Regions from separate parts of the Rhizobium sp. BR 317 genome, predicted to be linked through region 2. Evidence: predicted binding sites of a transcription regulator. Region 2 holds the regulator's gene; each other region holds the start of a gene.
What was found. Region 2 encodes PhoB, which activates phosphate uptake and scavenging genes when phosphate is short. Its sites were predicted from a motif close to TGTCATNNANCTGTCAT; they were not measured.
Positions count from the first base shown of each region.

Region 1: the regulator PhoB is predicted to act here: its motif matches at 2,457-2,473, upstream of QD357_RS12145 (phospholipase C).
Region 3: the regulator PhoB is predicted to act here: its motif matches at 2,324-2,340, upstream of QD357_RS15595 (DUF47 family protein).
Region 4: the regulator PhoB is predicted to act here: its motif matches at 2,257-2,273, upstream of QD357_RS02825 (LTA synthase family protein).

Region 1 is NZ_JARWLB010000006.1:197,035-201,544, reverse strand. Features, by position in the region: gene QD357_RS12160 (CobW family GTP-binding protein) at 1-260, shown strand, start outside; gene QD357_RS12155 (WD40 repeat domain-containing protein) at 260-1,249, shown strand; gene cysE (serine O-acetyltransferase) at 1,266-2,081, shown strand; gene QD357_RS12145 (phospholipase C) at 2,565-4,193, shown strand; gene QD357_RS12140 (cytochrome-c peroxidase) at 4,216-4,510, shown strand, end outside.
Region 2 is NZ_JARWLB010000007.1:125,458-129,967, reverse strand. Features, by position in the region: gene pstB (phosphate ABC transporter ATP-binding protein PstB) at 1-655, shown strand, start outside; gene phoU (phosphate signaling complex protein PhoU) at 708-1,421, shown strand; gene phoB (phosphate regulon transcriptional regulator PhoB) at 1,454-2,137, shown strand; gene QD357_RS13350 (GcrA family cell cycle regulator) at 2,226-2,750, opposite strand; gene QD357_RS13345 (aspartate aminotransferase family protein) at 3,176-4,375, shown strand; gene argF (ornithine carbamoyltransferase) at 4,449-4,510, shown strand, end outside.
Region 3 is NZ_JARWLB010000008.1:266,762-271,271, reverse strand. Features, by position in the region: gene QD357_RS15620 (hypothetical protein) at 1-51, shown strand, start outside; partial or broken gene QD357_RS15615 (ATP-binding protein) at 30-176, shown strand; partial or broken gene QD357_RS15610 (DUF433 domain-containing protein) at 266-559, shown strand; gene QD357_RS15605 (DUF5615 family PIN-like protein) at 556-846, shown strand; partial or broken gene QD357_RS15600 (ISKra4 family transposase) at 836-2,275, shown strand; gene QD357_RS15595 (DUF47 family protein) at 2,450-3,091, shown strand; gene QD357_RS15590 (anion permease) at 3,091-4,110, shown strand; partial or broken gene QD357_RS15585 (methyl-accepting chemotaxis protein) at 4,237-4,510, opposite strand, start outside.
Region 4 is NZ_JARWLB010000002.1:50,711-55,220, reverse strand. Features, by position in the region: gene QD357_RS02830 (DUF1003 domain-containing protein) at 1-212, opposite strand, end outside; gene QD357_RS02825 (LTA synthase family protein) at 294-2,222, opposite strand; gene QD357_RS02820 (NAD+ synthase) at 2,411-4,090, shown strand; gene QD357_RS02815 (TolB family protein) at 4,121-4,510, shown strand, end outside.

The DNA.
Region 1 (4,510 bases), on a different contig from region 2:
ACCCGGAGCGCTTCTTCCCCTGGATCCAGAAGGTCACGCAAACGGACGGCCCGAACATTCTGCGCCTCAAGGGCATTATCGCCTTCAAGGGAGATGCGGAGCGCTATGTTGTCCAGGGCGTGCACATGATCATCGAAGGTGATCACCAGCGCCCTTGGAAGGATGGCGAAAAGCATGAGAGCCGCCTGGTCTTCATCGGCCGCGAACTCGACCGGGAAAAGCTGGAAAACAGCTTCAAGGCCTGCGAGGCGGCCGCCTGATGCCGACTGTTGCTCCGCTTGATATCGACGGCCACGTTCTGGCCGTCGAATTTTTAGGTGATACCCCCTTCTTCGCCAGCGCCGCCGGCGCGATTCATCGCCTGGAAGGCGGCGAGAAGGTGACCGAAGCCCATCAGGGCATGCTCACCTGCATTCGCGATCCCCACAGCGACAGCCTGATTTCCGGCGGTGAGGAYGGCAAGGTTCTCCGGATTGCCGCGGATGGTGGCGTTACCGTGCTTGCCGAAGCTCCGCGCAAATGGATCACCCAGGTCGCCGCCGGTCCGCAGGGCGCTGTTGCCTACGCCTACGGGAAAAGCAGCTTCGTGCGGCTGGCAGATGGCTCCATCAAGGAATTTACCGAGGAGCGCACCGTCGAAGGCATCGCCTTCGCGCCGAAGGGCCTGCGTATCGCTGTCGCGCGCTATAACGGCGTGTCGCTGCATTGGGTCGGCATGGCCGCGCAGCCGGTCAATCTGGAGTGGAAGGGCGCCCATACCGGCGTCACCTTCTCTCCCGACGGTCAATTCGTCGTCACCAGCATGCAGGAAAACGCCCTTCACGGCTGGAAGATGGACGCGAAGCCCGGCGCCGAAGCCCGGCACATGCGCATGACCGGCTATCCCGCCAAGGTGAAATCGCTCTCCTGGTCCAACAAGGGCAAGTGGCTCGCCTCCTCCGGCGCACCGGCGGCAATCGTCTGGCCGTTTCAGGGCAAAGATGGCCCGATGGGCAAGGCACCGCTGGAACTCGGCACCCGTGGCAACATCATGGCGACGTCGGTCAAGTTTCATCCGGTGGAAGACATCCTGGCGATCGGCTTCATTGACGGCATGATCCTTGCGGTGCGCATCGGCGACTCCAAGGAAGCGCTCTTGCGCCGCCCAGGCAAAGGTGCGATCACCTCCATGAGCTGGAGCAAATCCGGCAAGCTGCTCGCCTTTGCCTCCGAGGCCGGCGATTGCGGCGTGGTTGACGTTTCCGCTTGACGAGAAAGACATGGCCATGTCCCAGACAGGAACGGCAATCGCCGAACATCGCGCTGCCCTAGCCGGCAGCGTATGGGACGTGATCCGCCACGAGGCCGCCGATCTCGCCGGCCGCGAACCGACCCTGCGCCCGCTGCTCGCGGCGCAGATCATCGCAACGCAGTCGGATGCCGAAAGCCTCGCCAATGTGTTGGTCGCCCGGCTTTCCGTCGCCAAGATCGAAACCGACGATCTCTTCGCCTTGTTTCATGAGGTGCTGACGCGGCATATCGCGATCCTGCAGGCAACGGAGGCCGACCTCGTCGCCGTCCGTACCCGCGATCCCGCCTGCACGACCTATTTGCATGCGCTGTTGAACCTCAAGGGGTTCCACGCCCTGCAGACCCATCGCATCGCCCATGCGCTCTGGACGGAAGGCCGGCCGGAAATCGCCAGTTGGCTTTCCAACCTGGCCTCGCTGGTCTTCGGCCCGGATATTCATCCGGCGGCAAGGATCGGCTCGTCCATCATGCTCGATCACGGTTCCGGCATCGTCATCGGCGAGACTGCCGTCATCGAAGATGAAGTCTCCATTCTGCAGAATGTCACGCTCGGAGGCACCGGCAAGGAAACCGGCGACCGGCATCMGAAGATCCGCCACGGCGTCATGATCGGCGCCGGCGCAAAAATCCTCGGCAACATTGAAGTCGGCGCCTTCAGCAAGGTTGCGGCTGGTAGCGTCGTGGTGAAGCCGGTTCCGGCCCATTGCACCGTCGCCGGCGTACCAGCCACGGTCGTCCGCATCCACCGCGCCGACGAAATTCCGGCCGAGACGATGGATCAGAACATCTAGTTGAACGCGCCGCGGCCTCGTGGCCGACCCTCGTGGTTCGAGGCCCTGCCGCCATCGCTACGCTCCGGCGTCAGTGCACCTCACCATGAGGACGGAATGAGCGCCAGTATTTGAAAATCAAATGGCTTTCTCTGTCTCAAGCACTGAGCTGCTTGAGCGGCGGAGCGGGAGGAGGAGCCCTCATGGTGAGGAGGCCCATAGGGCCGTCTCGAACCACGAGGGCGGATGAAGGAGCTCACCTTTAGCCCGTGACATAAGGTAGCATCGCCGCGTTTCCCGACGGGCGCTCTCCGTTGGTCATTGGCCCTCGCTGCAGAATCAGCCTTTTGTCGCCCGCCGCCATGTTCGACAAAAGCGGAATCCCCTCGCCCTATCCTTCATGGAACTGTCATGCTCCGTTGATAGCTCGAAATGGTTCTTTCCGCCTCGGCGCGGCGCATTTTAAGCGTCGAGGCACGGACCCCCACTCGAGAGGATATGACAATGATCCGTCTTTCGCGTCGCGCCGCCCTTGCCGCCGGCAGCGCGCTTACCCTGATTTCGCTCTGTTCCACCGCCGGCGCTGCCGATAAGGCCCCGCCAACCAATACCGCGATGCCGATCAAGCATCTGGTCGTCGTCTTCCAGGAAAACGTTTCCTTCGACCATTATTTCGCGACCTACCCCAAGGCCGCAAACGTCGATGGTGAGCCGGCATTCAAGGCCGCGGATAACACGCCGACCGATATCAACACGCTCGCCAATGCCGGTCTTCTCGACAACAATCCAAACAAGACGAATGCGGCGAACKGCGCCGATGCTGCCGCTCCTTTCCGCCTCGATCGCACGCAGGCAGCAACCCAGTCGCAGAACCACGGCTATACCGCCGAGCAAGCCGCTTACAACAACTTCGCGATGGACCTGTTCCCGGCCAATACCGGCAGGGGCACCAAGGGTGCTGCCGGCGCTTTCGGCACCAAGGGCCAGGTCATGGGCTATTATGACGGCAACACCGTCACGGCGCTCTGGAACTACGCTCAGCACTATGCCCTGAACGACAATTCCTTCTCCACCAATTTCGGCCCGTCGACCCCCGGCGCGCTGAACCTCATCTCCGGCCAGACCAACGGCGCCATCCTGCCGCCCGGCTATACGCTGGAGAAGGACGGCACCTATTCCAAGGGCCGTATCGTGCCTGACGGCAATGGCGGCTGGACTGTCATCAGCGACTTCGATCCGACTGGCGACGTCTGCTCGGTCGGCCAGACGGGGCTGATGTACGGCAAGAACATCGGCGACATGCTGAACGAACACAACATCACCTGGGGCTTCTTCGAAGGCGGCTTCGATCTGACGGTGACCAATGCCGACGGCACGACGGGCTGCAAACGCGCAACGACCTCGACAGTCACCCAGGTCAACAGCGTTGACTATATCCCGCATCACCAGCCGTTCCAGTACTACGCCTCGACCGCAAACCCGACGCATGCGCGTCCGTCCTCGGTTGCTGCGATCGGCAGCACTGATGCGGCCAACCACCAGTACGACATGACGGACTTCTATGCGGCGCTGAAGAACGGCAACATGCCGACCGTCAGCTTCCTGAAGGCACCTGCCTATCAGGACGGTCATGCCGGCTATTCCGATCCGCTCGACGAGCAGGAATTCGTGACCCAGGTGGTCAATACCGTTCAGAATTCGCCGGATTGGAAGGACACTGCCATCATCGTGCTCTACGACGATTCCGACGGCTGGTATGACCACGCCCACGCTGTCGTCAATCCGTCGAAGATTGGCGTCAAGGGTTATGACGTGCTGAACGGCGACGGTTGCTCCACCGGTACGCCGCTGCCGGGCGTCAACGGACAGCCGGCCCAGGGCCGCTGCGGCTACGGCACGCGCCAGCCGCTGCTGGTGATCTCGCCCTACTCCAAGGTCAACTTCGTCGACCACACCTTGACCGACCAGACCTCCGTCATGCGCTTCATTGAAGACAACTGGATGGCCGGCGAACGCCTCGGTGGCGGCTCGTTCGATGCGATTTCCGGCTCGCTGAACAACATGTTCGATTGGTCGAAGGGCGATGCGCAGAAGTTGATCCTCGACACGAAGACCGGCAACAGCGCTTCCTAAGCCAAGAACGAGGGGATGGACGATGTCCTTGAAGAAGCACCATTTCCTTCCCCTGATCGCACTCGCGAGCGTCTCGCTCGCGGGGGCGACCATCGGCTTGGCGAGCGAACCCGCCGCCAATGCCGTCGCCGCAAATACCTATGACGATCCGGCTTCGCTGAGCGCCGTTGCTCAGCTCGGCAAGAAGCTGTTCTTCGATCCATCGCTCTCGAGGAGCGGCCAGATGTCGTGCGCGACCTGCCACGATCCCAACAACCACTATGCGCCGGCTAATGACCACGCCGTGCAGCTCGGCGGCCCGCATCTCGACCAGCCGG
Region 2 (4,510 bases):
GATCGGTCCTTCCGGCTGCGGCAAGTCCACTTTCCTGCGTTGCCTCAATCGCATGAACGATACGATCGACACCTGCCGCGTCACCGGCAAGATCACGCTCGACGATCAGGATATATACGACAACAGCATCGACGTTGTTGAGCTGCGCGCCCGCGTCGGAATGGTGTTCCAGAAGCCCAATCCGTTCCCGAAGTCGATATACGAGAATGTCGCCTATGGCCCGCGTATCCATGGCCTGCATCGGTCCAAGACCGATCTCGACCATATCGTCGAAACCAGCCTTCAGAAGGCCGGGCTGTGGGGCGAGGTGAAGGACCGGCTTTTTGAGGCAGGGACCAGCCTCTCCGGCGGCCAGCAGCAGCGCCTTTGCATCGCCCGTGCCGTCGCTGTCAGTCCGGAGGTCATTCTCATGGACGAGCCGTGTTCGGCGCTCGATCCGATTGCCACCGCCAAAGTCGAGGAACTCATTCATGAGCTTCGGGAAAACTTCACGATCGTCATCGTGACGCATTCCATGCAGCAAGCAGCCCGCGTTTCGCAGCGTACCGCAATGTTTCATCTCGGCCATCTGGTCGAGGAGAACGATACCGATAAGATGTTCACCAATCCCGATGATTTCCGCACGCAGGATTACATCATGGGCCGTTTTGGCTGATGATGCTCCCCCGCGCGGTTCCCTTCGCACCTTTCACCTTGAGGATAGAAAAATGGTCTCTACACACATTCTCTCTGCTTATGACGAGGACCTGAAGTTCCTGACGCGCCGCATTTCCGAAATGGGCGGCCTGGCGGAGCAGATGGTCAGCGACAGCGTCCGCGCGCTGGTCAACGGCGATGCCGCTCTGGCGCAGAAGGTCATCTCCGACGACGTCATTCTCGACCACGCCGAGCGCGAAGTCGGCGACAAGGCGATCGTCACCATCGCCCGCCGCCAGCCGATGGCTGCCGACCTTCGTGAAATCATGGGCTCCATCCGCATCGCTTCCGATCTGGAACGCGTTGGCGATCTCGGCAAGAACACCGCAAAGCGCGTCATCGCCGTGCAGGGCACCGGCGTTCCGCGGCGTCTCGCCCGCGGCATCGAACACCTCTCCGAACTGGCGCTCGTCCAGCTCAAGGAAGTGCTCGACGTCTACTCGACCCGTTCGCCCGACAAGGCCGTGTCGATCCGCGAGCGCGATGAGGAAATCGACGCCATGTACACCTCGCTCTTCCGCGAGATGCTGACCTACATGATGGAAGATCCGCGCAACATCACCACCTGCACGCATCTTCTTTTCTGCGCCAAGAACATCGAGCGCATCGGCGACCATGCCACCAACATCGCCGAGACGATCTATTACATGGCGACCGGTGCCCAGCCCGAAGGCGAGCGCCCGAAGGACGATACCGCCAACACCGTCGGTGCAGTGACGGAATAAAGTAGACGCCAAGAGAAGGAGACCAGAGGCGCATGGTTCCGAGAGTAGCTGTTGTAGAAGACGAGGAAGCGCTAAGCGTTCTGCTGCGCTATAATCTCGAGGCGGAAGGCTTCGAGGTCGACACTATCCTGAGAGGCGACGAAGCCGAGCTGCGCCTCCAGGAGCGCATCCCCGATCTTCTGATCCTCGATTGGATGCTCCCMGGCGTGTCCGGCATCGAGCTCTGCCGTCGGCTGCGTATGCGGCCGGAGACGGAGCGCCTGCCGATCATCATGCTCACCGCTCGCGGCGAGGAAAGCGAGCGCGTGCGCGGCCTTTCCACCGGCGCGGACKACTATGTCGTCAAGCCGTTCTCGACGCCGGAGCTGATGGCCCGCGTCAAGGCAATGCTGCGCCGAGCCCGCCCGGAGGTTCTGTCCACGGTCCTGCGCTGTGGCGATATCGAACTGGACCGCGAGACCCATCGCGTCCACCGCAAGAGCCGTGAAGTGCGGTTGGGGCCGACGGAATTCCGCCTGCTGGAATTCCTGATGTCATCGCCCGGCCGTGTCTTCTCGCGCTCTCAGTTGCTCGACGGCGTGTGGGGGCACGATATCTATGTCGACGAACGCACCGTCGACGTGCATGTCGGCCGTCTGCGCAAAGCGCTGAATTTCTCCAATATGCAGGATGTCATCCGCACCGTTCGCGGCGCGGGTTATTCTATGGAGGCCTGATCGGGGAAACCCGGCGGGCCGTCCTCCAACATGGCGGCGGAAACAGAAAACGGGCCTTTCGGCCCGTTTTTCATATGGTTGATATGGCTCAGTGTGCCGCCCGGCGCCGCTCATGCACGGGCTGGTAAGCCAGCCGCTGGTGGTAGGTGCAGTAGGGCGAGGAGTCCGGGCTGTCGTTGCCGCAGAAGTGAAAATCATCCTTCAGCGGGTCGCCGACCGGCCACTTGCAGGTGCGTTCGGTGAGTTCCGTCAGGCCGAGGCGGCGCGAGATCGGAACGACCACATTGGTGGCCGGGCGATATTCGATCTCGTGGACCGTATCGATCTCGACCTCTTCCTTGAGCATCGTCGCACCCTGCTGGCGGGTAACCGTGCGGGTTGCAACGCGCGAGGCGTAATTCGGCGCCCGTGGGGCCGAGGTATTGCGCTTCGGCGCTCGAGCTGCGGTTGCTGCGCCACCGGCCTTCGCTCGGCCTGGCAGGCTCAAGCGATGCACTTTGCCGATGACGGCATTACGGCTGACACCACCGAGCTGTGCCGCGATCTGGCTGGCGCTCAAACCTTCGGACCACAGCTTTTTCAGCTTCTCGACGCGTTCGTCTGTCCAATTCATGCCCTGTCTCCGCTGTCGCGTTTCTGATGGCAGAATCCCTCACCATTGCCTCGCATTGGGTCGAGGCGTGAAACGCTTTAAAATTGTGGTGACTAGTTCCGCCGCATGCAGTCTAGTAATTGGTTTTTAACCTAGTGTGAGGCTGACTCCGTGACAAGAGTCGCGGGATTCTTGAGGAATCGATTTCGAGGTTTTCCCCAACTTGCTATACGTGAGTGGCATTTATGCAATATAACTTGTCGAAGAGATGGCCTCCCTCCGGAGGCGCTCTGCCGCACCTGCTAAATCGCCAGTTTTGTTGACATCGCAGTGCAAAACATCAATAGTGCTCAGGCCGCCGAAAGGCGGCATTTTTGATTTTCCGGGGCCCGTTTCACACGAAGGAAACGACAGGCCCTAAAGGTTGTGATCGAGGAGAATGCGCCATGGCTGAAACCGCGCCGCTTTATGACACCTACATGCGTGCTCCGCTGCGGTTCGAGCGAGGCGAGGGCGTGTGGCTGATCACGGAGACCGGCGAGCGCTACCTCGATTTTGCCGCCGGCGTTGCGGTGAATTCGCTTGGCCACGCTCATCCCCATCTGGTTGCAGAGTTGAAGTCGCAGGCTGACAAGGTCTGGCACCTGTCCAACCTCTATGAGGTGCCGGGCCAGGAGAAATTGTCGAAGCGGCTGACGGACGCCACCTTCGCCGACAAGGTGTTCTTCACCAATTCCGGAGCCGAGGCTCTGGAATGCGCCATCAAGACGGCGCGTCGCTACCAGTTCTTCAAGGGGCATCCCGACAGATACCATATCATCACCTTCGAAGGCGCCTTCCATGGCCGCACGATCGCGACGATCGCTGCCGGCGGCCAGGAGAAATACCTGGAAGGTTTCGGCCCGAAGGCCCCCGGCTTCGACCAGGTGCCTTTCGGCGATCTCGACGCCGTGCGTGCCGAGATTACCGGTGCTACGGCTGCGATCCTGATCGAGCCGGTGCAGGGCGAGGGCGGTATCCGCCCGGCGACCAACGAGTTCCTGCGCGGCCTGCGTCAGATCTGCGACGAGCATGGCCTGCTTCTGGTCCTCGACGAGGTTCAGAGTGGCGTCGGTCGCACCGGCAAGCTCTTCGCCCATGAATGGGCCGGCATCACGCCGGATATCATGGCTGTCGCCAAGGGCATCGGCGGTGGCTTTCCGCTCGGCGCCTGCCTTGCGACCGCGGAGGCGGCCTCGGGCATGAAGGCGGGCACGCATGGCTCGACCTATGGCGGCAATCCGCTCGCCATGGCGGTCGGCAACGCCGTGCTCGATGTCGTGCTGTCGGATGGCTTCCTGCAGCATGTGCGCGATGTGGCCTTGGTCTTCCGCCAGGGTCTGGCCTCGCTCAAGGATCGTTTTCCGGATATTATCGAGGATGTCCGCGGCGAGGGGCTGCTGCTCGGCATCAAGGCTGCCATTCCGCAGTCGGATCTACTGCAGGCGATCCGCGCCGAACATCTGCTGGGTGTGCCGGCCGGCGACAACGTCATCCGTCTGCTGCCGCCGCTGGTGGTCACGGCCGAGGAGGCGCGCGAAGGCCTTGTCCGTATCGAACGCGCTGCAGAATCTCTGCGCGCCGCCCGCGTCAAGAAGTCGGCTTGAGTTCAACGCCTGCTGATCGGGGCGTTTTTGCCCTCACAGCGGGCGTTATCATTTCTGGAGTACAGGTAGGGACATGGCTTCACCGAAACACTTTCTCGATCTCTCGGCCGTCGCGGCTGCCGATCTGCGCAGCAT
Region 3 (4,510 bases), on a different contig from region 2:
TTGACGATCGAGGAAAAAGGCATCATGAAATCATTGGTGATGCCAAGATGACCACGGCTCTCCTCGACCGCCTAACTCACCGTTGTCATATCCTGGAAACCGGAAACGACAGCTTCCGCTTCAAAGCCAGGTCGGCCGCAGCAGCCCAAAAGAGAGGAGAAAAACTAATCCCTTGACCAAATCCTGATCCGAAAACCATACTCAGAAGTGGCTCACTTCTCGGTGGAAAAACCGGCTCAGTTCCGCGTGGAAACCAACAGAACGAATGATTGAAAGCGTGAAAGGGGTCGTGGGTGGCGAGCCGGTATTCAAGCGAACCCGTGTTCCTGTGCGAACGATTGCCGCGATGAAGACCCAAGGCGCAAGTACAGCGGAAATCGTTGAGGGCTATCCTTCGCTCACCGAGCGCATGGTGGAACTTGCCGAGATCTGGGTTGCGGCCCATCCCGCCAGAGGACGTCCGAGGAAGCTTTCAGAGCAGGGCCTGAAGGTGAAATCCGTGAAGCGCCTGGTCCTTCGCAACGAGAACGTCCCCAAGACGTCTGGCTCAACCTCGTGAAGTTTCTTATCGATGAATGCCTTCACACGTCTCTCGTGGCCGTGGCTCAAGAGCACGGTCACGATTGTTTCCATGTGAACTGGCTGGGACTGAGTGGCGAGACCGATTGGGACCTGATGCCTCGGATCATCGAGGAAGATTTCACGTTCGTGACGAACCACGCCCGCGACTTCCGGAAGCTCTATGCCAAAGAAGAGCTGCATGCGGGTCTGGTGATTATCGTCCCGCAGGCACTGCCTGTGCTGCAACGAGAATTGTTTGCCCTCATACTGCAGGATCACGATTAAGGGGAAGAACGAGTTCGGTGATGTTTGCCGAAAGGCGGTTCGTATCGACAAGAGTTGGGAGCGTCTGTTTGACGGCGACATTGGTCTGTCGATTGAGGACGGCAAGACAATTATGACGGCGCTGCAAAGCGCAGTCGGAGCCCATGAGGCTGAGACCTACTCCCTCTTCCGTCGGGTTTGCCCGGACTGCCACGCGTTCCGGTCGGTCAAGGACTACACATGACGCCGGATCCGAACCGTCTTCGGCACTGTGGAGGTCCGCAATCCTCGCTGGATGTTGTGCACGGATTGCTTTCCGGGCATGGACGGCGCCTTCGCGCCGCTGAAGGAAATCTGCCCCGATCGAGCGATGCCCGAACTGATGGAGCTGACAGCCCGTTTGGGAAGCATGATGCCCTACCGGCAGGCAGCCAAAGTGCTGGCCGAGTTCCTGCCGATTGAACCCACAGAGACATACGCGACCGTACGCAAGCGGACCATCAGGATCGGCGAACGGCTCAACGACCTGATTGAACGGGAAACATGGAAGGCGAGAGCTCAGACGGATGACCGTCGCCAGCTTGAGATGCAGCTTCCCGGCGATCGTCGCAAGGAATTCGTCATCAGCATCGATACCGCTCATGTTCGCAGCGCCGAGCCCAATGCAGCGCGAAACTTCGAGCTCGTCGTTGCCCGATGCGGTCGCGGAGGACGAGGCGAACCAGGTGGCCGCTATTTCGTCGCCGGCAGCACCGCCCAGCAAGCAATTCGCGATCGCGCCCTCCACGCGCTTGAAGGAGTCGGATATCGCGGCTTTGGCGATGTGACGGTGATTTCGGACGGCGCAGAAGTTCTCAAGCGGGTGCCCCGTGCCATGCCGAAACCTACGACCCATATCATCGACTGGTTCCACATCGCCATGAAGATCCAGCCCATGCAGCAGATTGCCGATCACATCGCGCGATCGCAGCCCAGCCCCATTGAAGCGCTTCCAACCATCGACAGAGATATCAGAGCTGTGAAATGGCGCTTGTGGCACGGCCGCGTGGATCGCGCGATCCGGGATCTGGAGCGGCTCCTGGCGCAGCTGCAGGGATCACGGCAAGTAAGCGAGTTCTCGATCGCACGGCTGCACAGCCTCGGCGTTCAACTCCTCACCTATATCCGCTCGAACTGTGGTGCGATTGTCGACTATGGAAAGCGTCACCGAGCTGGGCTTCGCGTCGCCACAACTCTCGCCGAGTCGACAGTGAATTCCCTCGTCGGCAAGCGGATGGTGAAGAAGCAGCAGATGCGGTGATCGCTCCACGGCGCGAATATGCTCATGCAGGTTCGAACTGCGGAGGCAAATGGTGAACTTCGCGATCGATTGCGGGCACCTTTCCGACAGCCTGAAGCGAACTTGCCACCACTCTTCAAACCAAAACCGCCCCTCCTGCGTGCAGTTTAACCCCAGTGAAATTACCGGTCTCACAGGCGTTACGCGCACACCCTCACCCGTCACAAATCTGTCATAAACCGAAATTCGGCCCTATCTCCTCAAGCAGATAATGGTTACGACACGGTGTCCCGGATAACGGCCGACATCGTTTTTTTTACGCACACCAAAAATCGCGAGGTGCTTATGCTGGGTTGGTTTCGAAGGTTGATGCCACGCGAGGACCGGTTTTTCGACCTCTTCGAACAACATTCCAAGACGATCGTCGGCGCCGCACAAGCACTAGATAGGTTGCTGTCGGGAATAGAGGTCGAGCAGCAATGCGAAGCGATCGTGCGACTGGAAGACCAGGCGGACAATATCACCCACGAAGTCATGCTGGCCGTGCGGCGAAGCTTCATCACCCCTTTCGATCGCGGAGACATCAAGGACCTCATCCAATCCATGGATGATGCGATCGACATGATGCACAAGACGGTGAAGACTATCCGTCTCTTTGAGCAGGGTAGCTTTGATCTCGGCATGCAGGAGATGGGCAAGACGGTCGTCGAAGCCGCCAATCTTATTGCCGAGGCAATCCCATTGCTTGATCGCATTAACGCCAACGCACCGCGACTTTCGGTGATCGTCGAGCAGGTGACCCGTGTTGAGGGCCGATCCGACGAGCTTCACGATCGGGGGCTCAAAGATCTGTTTCGACGGCACGGCGCTAATAATCCGATGGCGTATATGATCGGCAGTCAGATCTACGGCGAGCTGGAAAAGGTGGTCGACCGTTTCGAGGATGTCGCCAACGAGATCAGCGGTATTGTGATCGAGAATGTCTGATGGATGCCACCCTCGCCTTTCCGCTTCTCGTCGGCCTGATCGCAGTCGCCTTGCTGTTCGATTTTCTCAATGGCCTGCATGATGCGGCCAATTCGATTGCAACAATCGTATCGACGCGGGTTCTGAGGCCACAATACGCTGTCTTCTGGGCAGCCTTCTTCAATTTCATTGCCTTCCTGTTCTTTGGCCTCCACGTGGCCGAAACGCTCGGCACCGGCATCATCGATCCGGCGATCGTCACACCGCAGGTGATCTTCGCAGCTTTGATTGGCGCCATCGTTTGGAACGTCGTCACTTGGATATTTGGCATTCCCTCCAGTTCCTCGCATGCTCTGGTCGGCGGCTTGGTCGGAGCGGGTCTCGCCAAAACCGGACTTAGTTCGATCGTCTGGAACGGCCTGCTAAAGACCGCGTCAGCGATCGTCTTGTCACCGATGATCGGCTTCCTTTTGGCGCTATTTCTCATCCTGGCGGTGACATGGATATTCATCCGCCAGACGCCGTTCGCGGTCGATCGATCGTTTCGCTTCCTGCAATTTGTGTCAGCGTCCCTGTATTCGCTCGGCCACGGGGGCAATGATGCCCAGAAGACCATGGGCATCATTGCTGTGCTTCTCTATTCGCAGGGCTACGGCGGCGGCAGCTTTCATGTGCCACTCTGGGTAGTGCTTTCCTGCCAGGCTGCAATGGCCCTTGGCACGTTGTTGGGCGGCTGGCGCATCGTTCATACGATGGGCTCGAAGATCACCAAACTAAACCCGATGCAAGGTTTCTGCGCCGAAACGGGCGGCGCTTTGACGCTCTTCGGTGCCACGTGGCTCGGCATACCCGTTTCAACCACCCACACCATCACCGGCGCCATCATCGGCGTCGGCGCCGCAAAGCGCGTGTCAGCAGTGCGATGGGGTTTGGCGGGCAATATCGTCGTCGCCTGGGTTGTTACCCTGCCGGCGGCGGCGATCATTTCGGCACTGTCGTTTTGGCTGGTAACGGCCGTGGACCAGTTCTTTTTTCTTTGATCCGGGTCGGGCGGTCCGGCAACGCATCGCTATCGGCAACCAGATTTGCTGGGATGAGGACAGGCACGTCGGTCCCGATGAAAGAGTTGCCCTCGCATTGATTGCCAGGCGAGCGTCAACGCTTTCTCAAAACTCCTCCCATGACGAAGCGGCAGTCCCGGTTGCAGCGCGTCCGCCAAAGGCGCCCGCGAGCTTCTGGCTGAGCGCACGCGCCGGCGAGGCGACCGGTTTATTCTGGGGGGTGACAGCGCGTGGCGCCATCTGTGTGGCATCCAGTTTGAAGCGGGCGATCAGCCGGGCAAGATTGGCCGCCTCGTCAGCAAGGCGGTTGGTGGCGGCCGTCGATTCCTCGACCATTGCCGCGTTCTGCTGCGTGACCTGATCCATTTGATTGACGGCG
Region 4 (4,510 bases), on a different contig from region 2:
AACGCCAGAATGAAGGACCAGGAGCCGCCCACGCGTGCAATACCGTCTGCGAGGCGTTCGCCGGTGGATGCCTCGGCTGAAAAGGCGGCGTTGATATCGGTGGAAACGATTTTCCGCTCATGCGCCTTTTTCAATACGCGTTTTTCGATCTCGCCGAGCTCCTCGGCCGTCTTGTCGAAATGCTGATGAACGAAATTGGGTAGATTATACATGGGAACACTCCGAAGACTTGGTCAATTTGGCCGCAAGTATTCGACTGCCCGCAGGAAATGCAATGCAAAAAGGGTCGCAGTCTAGCTGCTTTGGTCTGCCAGCAAGACATGCGACGGGAAGAACCGGTCGAGCCCATATTCGTGTCCGAACATCGCGTCATGCTGTAGATAGCGATACTCGCGCATCAGCGGATCGAGATTTTGCTCCTTGCGAGCCCAATCCGGAAAAGCCTGATTGTCGCGCGTCGCCAATTGGTAACGGTCGACGATGGTGTATTTCTTCTGCAGGCGGCCGAGAAAGCCGGTGTAGAACGGGTGCTCGTAGCCGGCGGTCTTGAGGATGTGATAGGGCAGTTGCGACGGGCTGATCGTCCCGACATCCTTGCGCACGCCCTTTTTGCTCGACCAGATGACCAGTGGCGTTTCGTGCTCACGCTTCATGATGTCGAGTGGCGCTTTTCGGGTCGCCACCTGCTCGGGCATGTAATTCGTATCCGGATAGACCGTGCCAAGCGGCGGCAGGTGATCGCCCCAGAGGACGATGATGGTCTCACGGTCGCGCTTAGACGCCCAATCCATCAGCATTTTCAAGCTCTGGTCGGCTTCCCGCACGCCTTGCGTATAGGTCGCAAGCGTGTCTCGATCGGCGTCGCTCAGATCGCCTTTGATATCGACCGTGTTTTCCGCATAGCGATGCGGTTCGTACGGGCCGTGGCCCTGTAGTGTGACGGCGAAGAAGAAGAACGGCCGCTCCATGGCATCGCCCTCGCGCATGATCTCCTTCATCAGCGAGTCGTCGGAGGCGAAAAGGCCGCGCTTCTCCATGGGTGGCATGGTCTCCTCGGTGCGGAACTCCTCGAAACCGAAAGCCTTGTAGACTTCGTTGCGGTTCCAGAACCAGCCGCTGAATGGATGGATGGAACGCGCGGCATAGCCTTCGCCGCGAAAGAAGGTGGCCAGCGACGGCATCGGCCGGCGGACATATTGCTGATAGGGGATGCTGCCATAGGGCAGGAAAGCGTTGGAGAAGCCGGTCAGAGCTTCGAACTCGACATTGGCGGTMATGCCGCCGAATTCGGGGGAGAAGACATAGCCCGACTGCGCCACGCGGATGTTCGGCATGGGGTCGGGCGTAAAGGTCAGACCGGAAAGCCTGGTCGGGTCCCAGAAAGACTCGCTCATCAGCATGATGATGTCAGGTTTTTCGCGTGGGCCGGAAAGATAGCCATAGTTGCGGGCAGGTATGGCATCGATCACATTTTGCCCATAGCCCGCAGGCGCTTTGACGTCGGCCATCGGCAGGTTCAGCGAGAAGGCGATGATGAAGCCGTTGTAACCGTAGTTTTCCTTCTGATCCCAGACGATGGGGATGATGCGCAGCTTTTCCCTGATGAAGGAATTTTGCGTCGGATCCATCTGCGAGACGAAGACGGCCATGAATGGCAGGCAGACGGACAGCCGCGCGATCCTTGCATTGCGCGAAAGCGCTGTCGCATGTCGCCAAGTATAGCGCCAGAGAAGGGCGAGTCCGACGATCGAGGCGATAATCCCGAGAGCGACGGCAACCGCCGTCCACGGCCGCTCGCGCACGATCACCGGCATGAGTTCCAGGATCTGATGCGCAAAAAGGAAGTCCGAAGGATAGAGCGGATCGGAAAGATAATGCTGCTTCTGATTGGAGATAAAGGCCGGAACCAGGACGAGGGGCACAACCAACAAGATCGATTGGTGCGCCCGGCCGAACATGGCGTCAAGCACCAGCATCAGCAACATGACGATGCCGACCGTGGTGAAGCCGGGATGGATCGGCGACATGAAATAGTCGGGGAGATCCGTCAGCTCACCGCGCGCGACCCATTCGACCACGACGATGGTGGAAAGTGCGAGCAGGAAGGTCAGAATAAGGCTGAGAAGCTGACGTAAAGCCGTCTGTTGTCGGCTCGCGGCACCAAGCTTTTGTAGAGGGGCAAATCTGCCTGCCAACGCAGAACTGGGGACCAGCGCGACCAAAGGTCTCTCCAATTTAATAAAACCTTTATATAATTGTCACCTCTCTGTCATGAACGGCAGGTGAACCGCAAGGCTCCCTTAGTATTTTTCGGTGGTAAAATACGTCCTTTGCGAGCACCGCGATCTTTGACACATGGAGAGGGCGGAAGGCGGTTGCGGAACGGGGTTGCGCTCGCTAAATATATGGCATGACAGAACAAAGCCCCATCACCCAGACCATCCGCATCGCTGTCGCCCAGCTTAACCCGACGGTCGGCGATGTCTCCGGCAACCTTGCAAAAGCGCGGGAAGCGCGGGCTGAGGCGGCGCGCGAGGGCGCTCAGCTTGTGCTGCTGACGGAGCTGTTCATCTCCGGTTATCCGCCGGAGGATCTGGTGTTGAAACCGGCCTTTATCCGCGCCTGCCGGAAGGCTGTGGAGAGCCTTGCGGCCGATACCGCCGATGGCGGGCCGGGCGTCGTCATCGGCTTTCCGCGTCAGGACGAGACCGGTCGCTACAATTCGGTGGCCGTGCTCGATGGCGGCAAGATTATCTTCGTCAGGGACAAGGTTGATCTGCCGAACTATGGCGAGTTCGATGAGAAGCGGGTCTTCGACGAAGGGACCATTGCGGGACCGGTTAATTTTCGCGGCGTTCGCATCGGTATTCCCATTTGCGAGGAGATCTGGAACGATCTCGGCATCTGCGAAACGCTGGCTGAAAGCGGAGCGGAAATTCTTCTCGTTCCGAATGGCTCTCCCTATTATCGCGGCAAGGTCGATGTCCGTCATCAGGTTGCGCTACGGCAGGTGATCGAGTCAGGCCTGCCGCTCATCTTTGCCGCCCAGGTTGGCGGTCAAGACGAACTGGTTTTCGACGGCGCAAGCTTCGGCTTCAACGCTGACAAGTCCTTGGCCTTCCAGATGAGCCAGTTCGAAACCGCATTGGCGGTGACGACCTGGAAGAAGAACGGCAATGGCTGGCACTGCGCCGAAGGCCCGATGGCCCATATTCCGGAGGGTGAGGAGGCGGATTACCGCGCCTGCCTGCTGGGCTTCCGCGACTACGTGAACAAGAACGGCTTCAAATCGGTCGTGCTTGGCCTTTCCGGCGGCATCGACTCGGCGATCTGCGCCGCCATCGCCGTCGACGCACTCGGCGAAGAGCGGGTGCGCACCGTTATGCTGCCTTACCGTTATACCTCGCAGGATTCGCTGAAGGATGCGGCCGATTGTGCCAAGGCGCTCGGCTGCCGCTACGACATCGTGCCGATCGAGGAGCCGGTGACCGGCTTCACCTCAGCGCTTTCGGATCTGTTCGAAGGCACCGACAGCGGCATCACCGAGGAAAATCTGCAGAGCCGTGCCCGCGGCACCATTCTCATGGCGATTTCCAACAAGTTCGGCTCGATGGTGGTGACCACGGGCAACAAGTCGGAAATGTCGGTCGGCTATGCCACGCTCTATGGCGACATGAACGGCGGCTTCAATCCGATCAAGGACCTCTACAAGATGCAGGTCTATGCGCTGTCGCGCTGGCGCAATCTGCATGTGCCGCCGGGCGCGCTTGGCCCATCGGGTGAGGTGATCCCGTTCAACATCATCGACAAGGCGCCGTCCGCCGAGCTGCGGCCTAACCAGACGGACCAGGATTCGCTGCCACCCTATCCGGTGCTCGACGATATTCTGGAATGCCTGGTGGAAAAGGAGATGGCGGTCGAGGAGATCGTTGCGCGTGGGCATGATGTTGCCACTGTCCATCGCGTCGAGCATCTGCTCTATCTCGCCGAATACAAGCGCCGCCAGTCGGCGCCAGGCGTGAAGATTACCAAGAAGAATTTCGGTCGCGATCGACGCTATCCGATCACCAACCGGTTCCGCGATCGTTGATCGCTACGCCCCGCGGCAAGTGGAGAGCCAATGCGCAGTTCGGTCGAGATCTACAACATCCGTACCGGTGAAAGCCGGGTCGTCTGGCAGACTGAGCGGCTGGTCGAGGCGCCGAATTTTTCGCCGGATGGGCGCTATCTGCTGCTGAATGGCGATGGCCTGCTTTATCGGCTCGCGCTCGATGGCAAGGCCGAGGCCGTTCAAGTCGATACCGGTTTTGCGACGCTCTGCAACAACGACCATGGCATATCGCCCGACGGTTCGCTGATCGCCATTTCCGACAAGACGGAACATGGCAAGTCCTGCATCTATGTCCTGCCCGCCGAGGATGGCACGCCACGGCAAGTGACGCGCAATCTGCCCTCTTATTGGCATGGCTGGTCGCCCGATGGGCAGCGGTTTTCCTATTGCGGCATTCGC